DNA from 3 places in the Desulfitobacterium metallireducens DSM 15288 genome. Region 2 is predicted to be linked to each of the others. Evidence: riboswitches for the same ligand, from Rfam matches in the RefSeq annotation. Region 2 holds a riboswitch; each other region holds the start of a gene.
What was found. Region 2 has a riboswitch for molybdenum cofactor ahead of moaA (GTP 3',8-cyclase MoaA). Riboswitches for the same ligand answer to the same signal wherever they lie in the genome.

Region 1 (4,193 bases), 680 kb from region 2:
GCTCAGTGATGGAACGGAAGTGTGTGGAGATTATATTTTGCCCGCGATAAACAGCTATTCAACCATGTTTGACCTGCTCGGGGGGCGCTATGTTAATCAAAAACTCAAAGGTTATTATGAGACCCTTCCCACGTTGACTAATGTGCAAGTTGCACTCGGTGTCGATTATGACTTAAGTCAAGAACCTCACTTTCTCGGTGTAAAATTGCCCGAACCTGTCACTCTGGGCGGGATGACCATTCAATATGTTTTTTTGAAACATTATGGTTATGACACGTCCCTAAGCCCTTCAGGAAAGTCTTTGGTGCTTTCGTTCTTTGAAGCTTCTTATGATTATTGGAAAAACCTTGCCGATAATCCCGAAGCATATGCTGCGGAGAAAAAGAAGTTTTCTGATTTAGTGATTCAAGCCTTGAATCAGAAATATCCCGTTTGTAAGGGTAACATAGAGATGGTAGATGTTGCTACTCCCTTGACGTATGTCCGTTATACCGATACGTGGAAAGGGGCCTACATGTCCTGGATTGAGATGACAAAAACCGGTTTCCTGCGTGTTTCACGGACATTACCCGGACTTGAAAATCTTTATATGCTTAGTCAGTGGACGAACCCGCCAGGAGGTTTACCTAGTGCTTTAGTATCTGGCCGCTGGGCAATCCAGATTTTGTGTAAGAAAGATAAGAAGGCGTTTACAACTACAAAGACCAAGTAAAGTTTTATATATGGAAATGTGTATCTATTGGTAGTCTTATACTTAATTACAAATAGTCACGATTTGGTAGTCAAGTCGTGGCTGTTTTTCGTTGCTAATGTCTATGTTAAAAATACGTTAATGTTTTTGCATAGGAGTTTTTCCTTGCTAGTACGCCCAGCGTCGTTTAATATAACTCTGTTTCGCTTTTAAATGTTGCTTTCAAGAAAAATAGAGTATATCATTTTTTTAGCAGTGTATCATTTTTGACATGGGGAGGGGGCTTTAAAATTTTAGAGATGACAGGCATTGTGCTTGCAGGTGGGAAGAGCTCACGCATGGGTAAAAATAAAGCCTTTTTAGAATTTGATGGGAAGCCCTTAATCGAAAAAAATTTAGCTATTCTCGAAACGCTTTTTAGTGAGGTTTTGATAAGTAGTAATACGCCTGAACTTTATAAGAGTTATCAAGAAAAAGTCGTTCAAGATCGATATTCTGGCAGTGGACCCTTTGGGGGGCTTCATGCTTGCTTGGAAGAATCGCGTACCGAGTATGCGTTCTTTGTCGCCTGCGATATCCCAATCTTGGATCCTGCGCTTATTCAATATATGGCCTCCTTGACTGAAGGGTATGAGTGTGTTGTTCCAAGGACAGAGGATGGAATGCATCCCTTGTTTTCTTTCTATAATAAATCATGTCTCCCTAAAATAGAGGATTTTCTGAAAGTAGGGCACTTTAAAGTGATTGACCTATTTCCTTTTTTATCTGTTCGATATGTGGAAGAAAAAGAACTCGCTCGTTTTGGTGACCCTCGGTTGCTGATGTGTAATGTGAATACACCTGAAGAGTGGTCTGGATTTCAAAATAGATTTATGGAAAATGTAAAAAAATAAAGAGGAATTTGTAGGTTAAACGCGAATTAAGTATTATTAAAATAATATTTTATAAAGATCAAAAACTATGTATAATAGAAATAGACATCTAAACAAATGATTAAGTTAAGTGAATATCTTGCTCCGAAACTAGATAACCTAAGGCCTTTTTTAAGGTGACGGTGACTAGGCTAGTGTTTATACACTCGGGTATTGTCGGAAACGATAATATCTCCTATTGGAAAGGAGTCTGTTAAGGCAAAGCGGGAATACTCCGCGGTTAAAACAGACCGCGGAGTATTTTTATTTTATCGATTTTTAAACGCCTTGATGGAAAGAGGGATTAAAATGCAAGACCAATTTCAACGGCGAATTGAATATCTACGTATCTCCATCACAGATCGCTGTAATCTACGGTGTCAGTACTGCATGCCTGCTACGGGTGTTCAATGGATACCTCATGAAGATATTCTAAGTTTTGAGGAAATTTATCGCTTGGTTAAATTGAGTACGCATCTCGGTTTTAAACGTTTTCGCCTTACAGGTGGGGAACCCCTTGTGCGAAAAGGACTAGTTGATTTCATCAGTCAAGTTTCTCAAGTTCCTGGGGTCGAGGATTTAATGCTAACGACGAATGGAATACTCTTGCCGGAAATGGCCTTTGATTTGAAAGCGGCAGGCTTGAATCGTGTCAATATTAGTTTAGATACCTTTGATCCAGACCGTTTTAGGGAAATAACGCGTGGCGGAGATGTGAACAAAGTATTTCAGGGGATTGCTCGTTCCTTAGAGGTTGATTTAAAACCAGTAAAATTAAATGTTGTGGTTGTTCGCGATTTTAACCTGCATGAATTACCGAAGTTTCTTGAACTCGCTCAGAAATATCCCATCCATGTTCGCTTTATCGAGCTTATGCCGATTGGGGTCAGTTCTGATCAACGCAACGAATTCGTCCCGATTGCTGAAATGAAGGAAATTCTGGGGTTACAAGGATTGGAACCTGAGAAGAAAGAGTTTGGTGGTGGACCGGCTGAGTATGTATCACCAGAGGGCTTTCAGGGAAACGTTGGATTTATTAGTGCGTTAAGCCGGCATTTTTGTAGCACCTGTAACCGTATGCGCTTGACGGCTGACGGAAAATTACGGCCCTGCTTGCATAGTCCGAAAGAAGTTGATTTACGTCAAGCCTTGCGAAATGGAAGTACTGATGAAGAACTTTTACAGATATTAGAACAAGCCATCTGGAATAAACCAGCGGAACACCATATGAATGAGGAAGCATGGCAAGGGAATCGCGTGATGTCACAGATCGGAGGATAAAGATGGAACTCACACATTTTGATGAAAATGGCCGGGCGAGGATGGTCGATGTCAGTGACAAAGGAGAAACGAGACGCGTAGCTGTTGCACGCGGAAAAGTTGAAATGCAACCGGAAACCCTCGAGCGGATTCGTCAGGGGCAAATTGCTAAGGGAGATGTTTTAGCTGTTGCCCAAGTGGCGGGTATCATGGGGGCTAAACAGACGTCAAACTTGATACCGATGTGTCATCCTTTGGGAATTACGGGTGCAGAACTAAATTTTGAAATTGTCCCTCCGGGAACAATAGAAATCGAGGCCACGGTTAAAGTCACGGGGAAAACGGGAGTTGAAATGGAGGCCTTAACGGCCGTCAGTGTTGCTGCATTAACCATTTACGATATGTGTAAGGCAATCGACAAAAGGATGAAGATTGGCGAAATCCGCCTTATGGAAAAAGAAGGCGGAAAGAGCGGACATTTTGTACGTTAATAAGAGTTATAATAAAGGGGATAGAATAATGGCTAAAATTATTGCAGTATGTACCAGCGAACGTAAAGGTATGCGTAAGAAAAACGTAGGTGAAGGAACTTTAAAAGTGAAATTCGGAATCGAAGGGGATGCCCATGGTGGGGATTGGCATCGCCAAGTGAGTTTGCTCGCGATGGAAAGCATTAAAAAGATGCAGGACAAAGGACTGGATGTAGGTCCTGGCGATTTTGCAGAGAATTTAACCACAGAAGGAATTGATCTAGTGAGCTTACCCATTGGCACAAAACTTAAAATCGGCGATGCGGGTGTAGGTGAAGTGACTCAGATCGGTAAGGAATGTCATGCCAAATGTGCGATCTATTATCAAGCTGGAGATTGCGTAATGCCTAAAGAAGGAATTTTTATCAAGGTCTTAGAGGGAGGCCAAGTACGGGTGGGAGATAGTATTGAGGTGATGAATTGATGTTCAGAGTCGGTGTAATCACGGCTAGCGATAAGGGCTCTCGAGGAGAAAGAGAAGACCTCTCAGGTGCGCTCTTAAAGGAATTAGTCAAGGAGATTGAGGGAGAAGTCGTGGCATATGTCGTTCTCCCAGATGAGCAACAACAATTAGCTCAAAAGATGCGGGAATGGGCTGATGAGCTGAGTTTAGATCTGATCTTAACCACCGGTGGAACGGGTTTTTCTTTGCGAGATGTAACACCAGAGGCGACCAAGGATGTCGCAGACCGCATGGTTCCTGGAATTGCGGAAGTAATGCGCTATGAAAGTTATAAGATTACGCCTAAAGCCATGCTCAGTCGAGCGGTTGCGGCTTTGCGAAAACGCACCCTCATTGTG
Region 2 (4,193 bases):
ATTAGTTTTACGGAATGCAGGTGTTCCATGCTGAATATAGGTATCCACCGTTTAAGGACTCCTTCCGGTTAATGAAATAAGTCTGATCCAATCGTACACCTTGACAGTTCTATGCGTCCAATCTATAATTTGCATAATTTTAATGTTTCACAGTAATCAATTAAAGCTAAAACTCAAAGAAGGTGCTTGTTTTATGGAGTGGAATCAACTTCAGTACTTTCAAACGGTGGCTCAATTAGAACACTTTACCCGAGCATCAGAAACTCTTTCAGTCTCCCAGCCTACCTTAAGTCGGGCTATTGCACGCTTAGAGGAAGAATTAGGCGTACCTTTGTTTGACCGTCAAGGACGAACGGTTTCCCTCAACCGCTATGGTCAAATCTTCTTAAACCGAGTGAATCGCGGGATACAAGAAATCTCTGAAGGCATAGAGGAAATTCAAAATCTTATAGATTGTTCTGATGGCAGTATCTCTCTTGGTTTTCTTCCCTCGCAGGGATCGAGTCTAGTCCCAGACTTACTTGGCTTATTTCGAAAAGACTATCCAACGATACGGTTTCAACTCTATCAAAATATAACCCATAATATCCTAGACCAATTAGAAAGCTCAAAGCTTGATTTTTGCATTTGTACTGAACCTTATTCACATAAAAATGCGAAGTGGATTCCTTTATCGACGGAAGAATTATTTGTTATTGTTCCTAAGGAACATCCACTTGCCCGAAAAGGCAATATCAAATTAAAGGAGCTGGCCGATGAATCGTTTATAACATTTAAAAGAGAACTAACCTTAGGGGAAATGACTGACAGATTTTTTAAAGAGGCTGGATTCATACCCCGTATAACCTTTGAAGGGGAAGAAGTAGGAACGATTGCTGGACTTGTTGCCGCAAATCTTGGAATCGCACTAATTCCTCATAACAAGGGTTTAGATATGACAGAAATAGCGCAATTGCGAATATCTGAACCCATCTGCCAAAGAATCATCGGTTTAGTATGGATTACAAATCGATATATGTCCCCTGCCGCTCTCCGTTTTTTAAAATTTGTTCAAAATCACTTCTGAGTTTAGGTAAAATTAAACATCTTAAAATCAAAATATCATAAAGAGAAAGAACTCCTTCAATGAAGTTCTTTCTCTTTATAATATTTAATAGCTCAATGACAAGTGTAAATAATCTTGCTAAATCAGGCATTTTCAATGCCTCTGACCTTAATATTTATAGCTAAGAATCTACAATTGCTCGGAAAACCTGTTTAATTTTTCCATCATTAGGGTTATTTCTTCAATACTGGCTGTTATTTCTTCTGAGACTATTTACCATTAGTGTTTAACCGCCTATCTCATTCATGTTCCGCAAAATCGGCTCATAATTTTCATTTTGAATGTAGTGTCTATTGGGCTTTGCACAAATACCATCCAATAAGAACCGTTCATAATCTTCTCCATAATTCCGAATATCGAGTTCCAGATCGGAATGCAGACACGGTTTGAGTTTACCATCCGGTGTAATTCTAAGCCGATTGCAGTAGTTGCAGAAATGATTGCTTAACGGACTAATGATTCCCACTCTGCCTTTACTATTCGGAAGTTTATAAAGGCGAGCTACTGCCCCCTGCCCTTTAACGGCTAAAGGAAGCAATTCCGGAACTCGCTTTAAAATCTCGGTACCTGTCAAGAAGTGGTCCTGATCCCAACGGCTTGCCTCACCAATAGGCATCAGTTCGATAAAGCGTACTTCAACATCATCCTCTAAGGTTAAGTTCACAAATTCACTGATCTCATCATCATTAACGCCGCCAATAAGGACAACGTTAAGTTTTAAAGGCAATAACTTTGCCTCTTTTGCCGCTTGAATCCCTTCAAGGACATCGGAAAGTCTGCCGCCTCTCGTAATTTGAGAATACTTTTCCGGATCCAAACTATCAAGGCTTACATTCACTCTTGTTAACCCCGCTTTTTTTAGTTGGTCTGCATAGTTGCGGAGCAGAGTTCCATTCGTCGTCAGACCTAAATCTTTTAGGCCGCGCGTTTTTAGCTGAGCGATTTCCTGAATAACATCAATAATTCCTTTCCTGACAAGAGGTTCTCCCCCAGTAATTCGTATTTTCTCAAAGCCCAATTTGACTGCACTAACCGCAAGTTGTTCAATCGTTTCCAGACTTATAATCTCTTTATGTGCTTTCTTCGTGATTCCCTTTTCCGGCATACAATAGTTACATCTTAAATTGCACATACCCGTTACAGATAGCCTTAGGTAATTAATATTTCTTCCGTAAGAATCCATCATAATTTCTTCACTCCTTAAATGTAAGGGGCTATCTCCGTTTCCTGGCAATGCTGAGAATTTCAAAATGAATCATTCTGTTCTTGCAAAGTCAGGAATTGAGAGTTCGTATGTCTCAAGAAAAAAAAATCCTGCAATGAAGTGCAGGATTTCTATAGACTGAGTTTGGACTCAAGTCTATTTCTCGTGCATCTCCTTCGCCAAACAGCAAGTAATAAAATTTCTTCTACTACTTCGTGGACAAAGTCCAGACCTCTATTCCATAGTTTTTACTTTAGGAAATGAGGTTCGGAGAAAGCCTTTATTGCTTTACATAATGCAAGTCATATGCCAAGCTTTTATATTTCAGGATAAATCCTTCAATGGCTTAATAAAGAAGACTTTGAGCTAATTAATATAATTGAAATTTAAAATATTATCCTTAGTCCCTTTATCAATTTAAAAAAAGATTTTTCAATTTGATACAAATATGGGACAACATAAAAACTGCCTCAAACTCCTATGCATAAGTTTGAGGCATCAACAATGACTAAGAAATTATGTCCGTAGTTTAGAACCTTATGCCTTAATCGGTTCAGCACATTCACTTGCTTCCCCTTTTAGAATCTGAATGCCATGGTTTAACGCTGGGGATATAGCCTGCCAACATTCTTTAACCGCTTTAGGTGAACCTGGCATATTGATGATCAGCGTACGTTTACGTAGCACGGCAACGGCCCGACTGAGCATTGCTTTCGGGGTAACTTTTAGACTTTCCATCCGCATGACCTCAGCTATGCCTGGCACAAGTCGATCGGCGATAGAAAGGGTTGCTTCAGGTGTCACATCGCGAAGCGAAAATCCTGTCCCTCCGGTTGTAAGAATGAGATCAACCTCTTCTACATCAGTCCAAACCTTCATTCTATCTGCCAAAAGTTTTTGATCATCCGGCAGCACAATATAGAGGATAACTTTCCCGTTGATCTCTTGAACAAGTTCTTTTAAAAGCTGCCCCGAAAGGTCCTCGCGTTCGCCCCGCGATCCTTTGTCACTGGCAGTTATTACACCTACCTTAAGCATTTTCAATCACTCCAATAGAGTCGCCCACTCGGACAGGACCGCCCTCCAGCACCCGGATGAATATTCCCTCTCTAGGCATGACACAATCTCCCGCCTGATAATAAATTGCGCAATGAGCATGACATTCCTTGCCAATTTGCGTGACTTCCCCCAAGCCATTTTCTCCGATTTTAAGTTTTGTTCCAATCGGCAGACTGACGAGATCGATTCCTTCAGTTGTTAAGTTTTCTGCAAAGTCACCTGGCCCCACATCTAAGCCCTTGGCTTGCATCTTGTGGATACTTTCCATGGCCAGCAGGCTGACTTGGCGATGCCAATCACCGCCATGGGCATCTCCTTCAATTCCAAATTTAACTTTGAGTGTCCCTTCCCCTATGTTTTTCTTACGCATACCTTTTTTCGGACTCGTACAAACAGCAACAATTTTACCCATTTTTCTATCCCCTTACATTTATAAAATTTCCGCTATTGCCCAATGTATTCTTCGCGGATAAAATGCCCACTCTTACCGCCCATCTTCTCGATCAGGCGGATTTCTCCGATGACCATCGTTTTGTCGATGGCTTTGCACATATCATATATGGTTAGAGCCGCAACGCTCACCGCAGTCAGTGCTTCCATCTCCACTCCTGTTTTGCCCGTAACTTTAACTATGCTTTCGATTTCCACCGTCTCTGGCGGAATTACCTTGAAGTTAAGCTTCGCACTGGTAATTGCCAAGGGATGGCACATCGGTATTAAATTAGAAGTCTCTTTAGCGGCCATGATTCCTGCAACTTGGGCTACACCTAAAACATCGCCTTTAGCAATTCCCCCTTGCTGAATTCGCTTAAGCGTTTCCTCATT
Region 3 (4,193 bases), 1.3 Mb from region 2:
GTGCAGCGAACCAAGAAGAAGCGGCTAAAATTGTCCGCATCGGAGATAGTGCAGTATTCATTGGAGAATTTGTACACAATGGTTCGCGTATCGTTTCAAAAGCCTTAGATAATCGCGTGGGTTGCTTTGTTGCAATTGAAGCACTAAAGCGGGTTCAGTCGGAACATGAAATCTCTATTGCTTTTACGGTTCAGGAAGAAGTGGGGCTTAGAGGGGCACAAACTGCGGCCTATGCGCTTGAATCTGATGTTGCAATTGCAGTTGATGTAACGCTAACCGGAGATACGCCTAAAGCCCATCCTATGGAAGTTAAGCTGGGGAGTGGTGTCGCGATTAAAGTTTTTGATCGCTCCATGATCACTCCTCCAAAAGTCAAACAGTGGATGGCTGATACAGCTGAAAAGCAGCAAATTCCTTACCAATGGGAAGTCCTCGAATTTGGAGGTACAGATTCAGGAGCCATTCACCTGACGAAAGGTGGAATTCCAGCGGGAGTACTCTCTGTTCCAACGCGATACGTTCATAGTCCATCCGAAATGATTGATACCGAGGATGTTGAAGCAGCGGTTAACCTCCTCGTAGCTCTGCTTGAAGGTCTTGTTCCTTTCTAATTTATCTATTAATATTTTCTTGTCGAAAAGTCTTGTATTTTAATATTGATAGATATATAATAAATGAGTCGTTTCGATACGCGCCACTAGCTCAGCTGGTAGAGCATCCGACTCTTAATCGGCAGGTCCAGGGTCCGAATCCCTGGTGGCGCACCATAATAAGTTTTAAGCGCAAGTGTCTTATCTAAGATACTTGCTTTTTATATTGCTTTGTAAATTGTGACATAGACCACAGATAACTTACACTTTCTTTGATAGACTGAGTTTAATTATTGTTCGTTCGTTAGAATATGTGAGTTTGGAGGTTAGAGAATGGCGAAATTACCTAGTTATATTTTGGACCATTGCCGCGATCATTGCCCTAAGGCTACTAAAGATTGGACCGGATTTTATACACAACTTGAAAAAGAGATCCAGGAACTTAACCTAAAAGCAACGCTTGAGGAACGTTTTCAATCCTTCCAATTCCACCATATCCCTAAAATTGCTTTGGCAGGATGTCCCAATGGATGTTCGCGACCTCAAATAAAAGATATCGGAGTAACAGGCTTCATGACTCCTCAACTTTCTGGAAATGATTGTTCAGAATGCCAAACTTGCATCTCTGTTTGTCAGGAAAATGCGATTTCGTGGTCTGAGGATGGGATTGCTATTGACACTCAAGAGTGTATATCTTGTGGCGAATGTATTCGTAGTTGCCCGACTGAAAGAATCAGTGCTAAAGAATCAGGATGGTTACTTAGTTTAGGAGGCCGCTTAGGCCGGCATCCTCAATTTGCTAAAAACGTAGGGCAGGTCAGAACAGGGCAAGAGGCTAAGAAGTGGATTTTGAGTATACTCCAAGATTATTGTAATCAGGGGTTAACCGAAGAAAGGCTGAGTCATTATCTCGAGCGTAATAAATGGGTTTATGAACCCAGTCGTTCATGAACCCATTCCCTTAATTTTTCCTTATTTAATATCTTGATTTTCTTTCGTTCGACTTCGATGATCTCTAATTCTTTAAGTTCGCCTAAGATTCGGCTTACAGATTCGCGAGCTAAGCTGCACATGCCAGCTAATTCAGTTGTCGAGAGTGGAATTGTGATCAAAATGCCATCTCCCACAGGCTGACCATGGGCATGAGACAAGGCAAATAATTTTGCGCCAAGACGTGATCGCGCATCGCCAAGGGCCACGTTTTTAATCTGGCGATAAGCACGTCTTAAATCTAAAGCCATACTTTGATAAAAAGGCATCAGGGCTTGAGGGTTTTCATTAAGGTAACGTAATAAGATCGTTCGATCAAGGACCAGTACTTCAGAATTTTCTACAGCTAAAGCGGCATACGGATAAGTCTTCCCATCAAGAGCGACTTCGGGAAAGAAATTTGGAGCCTGAATAACTCTAAAGATTTTCTCTGTAAATTCACTCATTAATAATAATTCAACTCTGCCCTTCAATAGAAGAAAGAAGGTGTTCGCTTCTTCCCCAGAAAAAAACAGATACTGTTTAGATGAATAATGCCGAACACGACTATGCAATTGACAGAGTTCCCAGAAGGTTAAAGGAAGTTGATCCCAGGGAGAACTTTGAGAAAATCGTTCTAAATCATCCTTATTTTTCATCATGGAGATCTTTTTTACTCCTTTAAGATTAGATTTGTTTATTCTATTATTATCATACCATTCTAGCATCAATAAGCCTAAAATTTTATAAAAATTATGCTATAATAATTGTACCGAGCCTAGAGACCTACAGAGTTTCCATGGTCCTAGGCCGTTTCAGGATTCCTGAAACCGGGGTATATCTAGAAATGGATAGGCCTTCCAAATGAAAAGGAGGATTTAGAGCATGGAGAAAATCCGTGTTGAGGATGCAGTTGGAGCTGTACTCATGCATGATATGACACAAATTATTCCTGGACAAAGTAAAGGTCCCCGATTTCGCAAGGGGCATATTGTGAAGGAAGAAGACATTCCTGTACTTCTAAGTATGGGTAAAGAGCATATTTATGTTTGGAATCAGGCTAAAGGGCTTATCCATGAAGATGAAGCAGCTGAGCGTTTAGCAAAAGCGGTAGCAGGTCCTGGACTTACCTTTAGTGAAACCAAGGAAGGAAAAGTCAATCTTCTTGCTGAATATGATGGCTTACTTTATGCTTCAGAAGAGGGTATTTTAGCCCTTAATTCGATCGAAAATGTTGTTCTGGCAACACTTCATAATCATCGTCCTGTGAAAAAGGGCGAAAAAATTGCGGGTACACGGGTTGTGCCGCTCATGGTTGAAGGTGAAGTTGTTTTGGAAGCTGAACGTATAGCCCATGAGTTTTCAGAACCGATTCTCCAAATCCGCGCTTTGCGGTCTCATAAGATAGGGATCGTGACGACCGGAAGTGAAGTCTATCATGGACGGATTGAGGATAAGTTTGGTCCGGTTCTGCGTAAGAAAGCGGAGAAGTTGGGTTCTGTTATTATCGAGCAAAGCTTTGCTGATGACGATGTGTCCATGATCCAAGCTAAGATCCGGGAGCTCATTGGTCAGGGGGCAGAAATGATTTTTGTAACGGGTGGTATGTCTGTTGATCCTGATGACCTTACTCCGACAGCTATTCGGAGTATGGGGGCTGACTTGGTTACCTATGGCGCTCCAGTATTACCTGGAGCGATGTTCCTACTCTCGTATCTAGATGGGATTCCAGTTATGGGGTTACCGGGTTGCGTGATGTATTCACGGACGACAGTTTTTGATTTAGTCGTAACTCGGCTTCTAGCAGGTGAAAAATTAACTCGACAAGATATTGTTAAATATGGGCATGGTGGATTATGTTTAGAATGTCCAGAATGCACCTATCCTCATTGCCCCTTCGGAAAATAATATGGATATGAAACAAAGAGACCTTCTGGGTCTCTTTGTTTATCTAGAAGATCCTTCTGCTTACGAGCTGAAGATCTTTAATCGTTCGGCATCTGAAAACACCAGTACAATAAGGCAAGTATTCTTTTAGAATATTATCTGATGAGTACCAATCCTTTTTATCAAGAGGATTCAGCCAATAGACCCGCTTTACTTTTTTGTTAATTTCTTGCAGATATTCAACTTGAGAAGGACAATAATTATTTCGCCCATCACCAAGGATCAAGACTGTTGCCTGTGAAGAGATTAGAGGTAACCAATCGTTTTGAAACTCTGAAAGTACTTTCCCGTAATCGGAATATCCTGAGGAGTTACGATGACTCCAGGCTTGGGCCGAGTCCAAAGTATTGAAACCTTCCTCATGGGTAATATCCCAAAGGGAATCAATGAAAAGAAAAAGCCTGGTTTTACGAAAACGCAACTTGAGGTGAGAGATTAAGAAAAGTAAGAATTTGGAGTAGGGGAGAACTGAGTTGGAAATATCACAAAGAACAACAAGTTCTGGTCTCTGTGGAACACGCGCTTGGTAGCTCAAACGAAAAATAGTCCCGTTCCCTTGTACAAGTTCCTGTATAGCTCGATGGATACTGATTTCTCCGTGTCTTGAGGACTTCTTCCTGAACCCTGGCCGTTGTGCTAAGCGTTTGCCAAGGATTTTGAGGGCCTGCTGGACCGTGCTTTTTTCTT

Region 1: linked by a shared signal. The riboswitch ahead of moaA (GTP 3',8-cyclase MoaA) and the one ahead of moaA (GTP 3',8-cyclase MoaA) in region 2 are both predicted to bind molybdenum cofactor.
Region 3: linked by a shared signal. The riboswitch ahead of DESME_RS07195 (molybdopterin-binding protein) and the one ahead of moaA (GTP 3',8-cyclase MoaA) in region 2 are both predicted to bind molybdenum cofactor.

The regions. Positions count from the first base shown of each region.
Region 1 is NZ_CP007032.1:856,445-860,637, forward strand. Features, by position in the region: gene DESME_RS04085 (phytoene desaturase family protein) at 1-712, shown strand, start outside; gene mobA (molybdenum cofactor guanylyltransferase) at 991-1,584, shown strand; molybdenum cofactor riboswitch at 1,694-1,828, shown strand; gene moaA (GTP 3',8-cyclase MoaA) at 1,912-2,883, shown strand; gene moaC (cyclic pyranopterin monophosphate synthase MoaC) at 2,886-3,353, shown strand; gene DESME_RS04105 (MOSC domain-containing protein) at 3,382-3,816, shown strand; gene DESME_RS04110 (MogA/MoaB family molybdenum cofactor biosynthesis protein) at 3,816-4,193, shown strand, end outside.
Region 2 is NZ_CP007032.1:174,426-178,618, reverse strand. Features, by position in the region: gene DESME_RS00845 (MFS transporter) at 1-48, opposite strand, end outside; gene DESME_RS00840 (LysR family transcriptional regulator) at 194-1,066, shown strand; gene moaA (GTP 3',8-cyclase MoaA) at 1,332-2,291, opposite strand; molybdenum cofactor riboswitch at 2,465-2,594, opposite strand; gene DESME_RS00830 (MogA/MoaB family molybdenum cofactor biosynthesis protein) at 2,847-3,347, opposite strand; gene DESME_RS00825 (MOSC domain-containing protein) at 3,340-3,780, opposite strand; gene moaC (cyclic pyranopterin monophosphate synthase MoaC) at 3,813-4,193, opposite strand, start outside.
Region 3 is NZ_CP007032.1:1,491,883-1,496,075, forward strand. Features, by position in the region: gene DESME_RS07175 (M42 family metallopeptidase) at 1-611, shown strand, start outside; tRNA gene DESME_RS07180 (tRNA-Lys) at 692-767, shown strand; gene DESME_RS07185 (4Fe-4S dicluster domain-containing protein) at 924-1,541, shown strand; gene DESME_RS07190 (Crp/Fnr family transcriptional regulator) at 1,520-2,221, opposite strand; molybdenum cofactor riboswitch at 2,318-2,450, shown strand; gene DESME_RS07195 (molybdopterin-binding protein) at 2,445-3,467, shown strand; gene DESME_RS07200 (VWA domain-containing protein) at 3,511-4,193, opposite strand, start outside.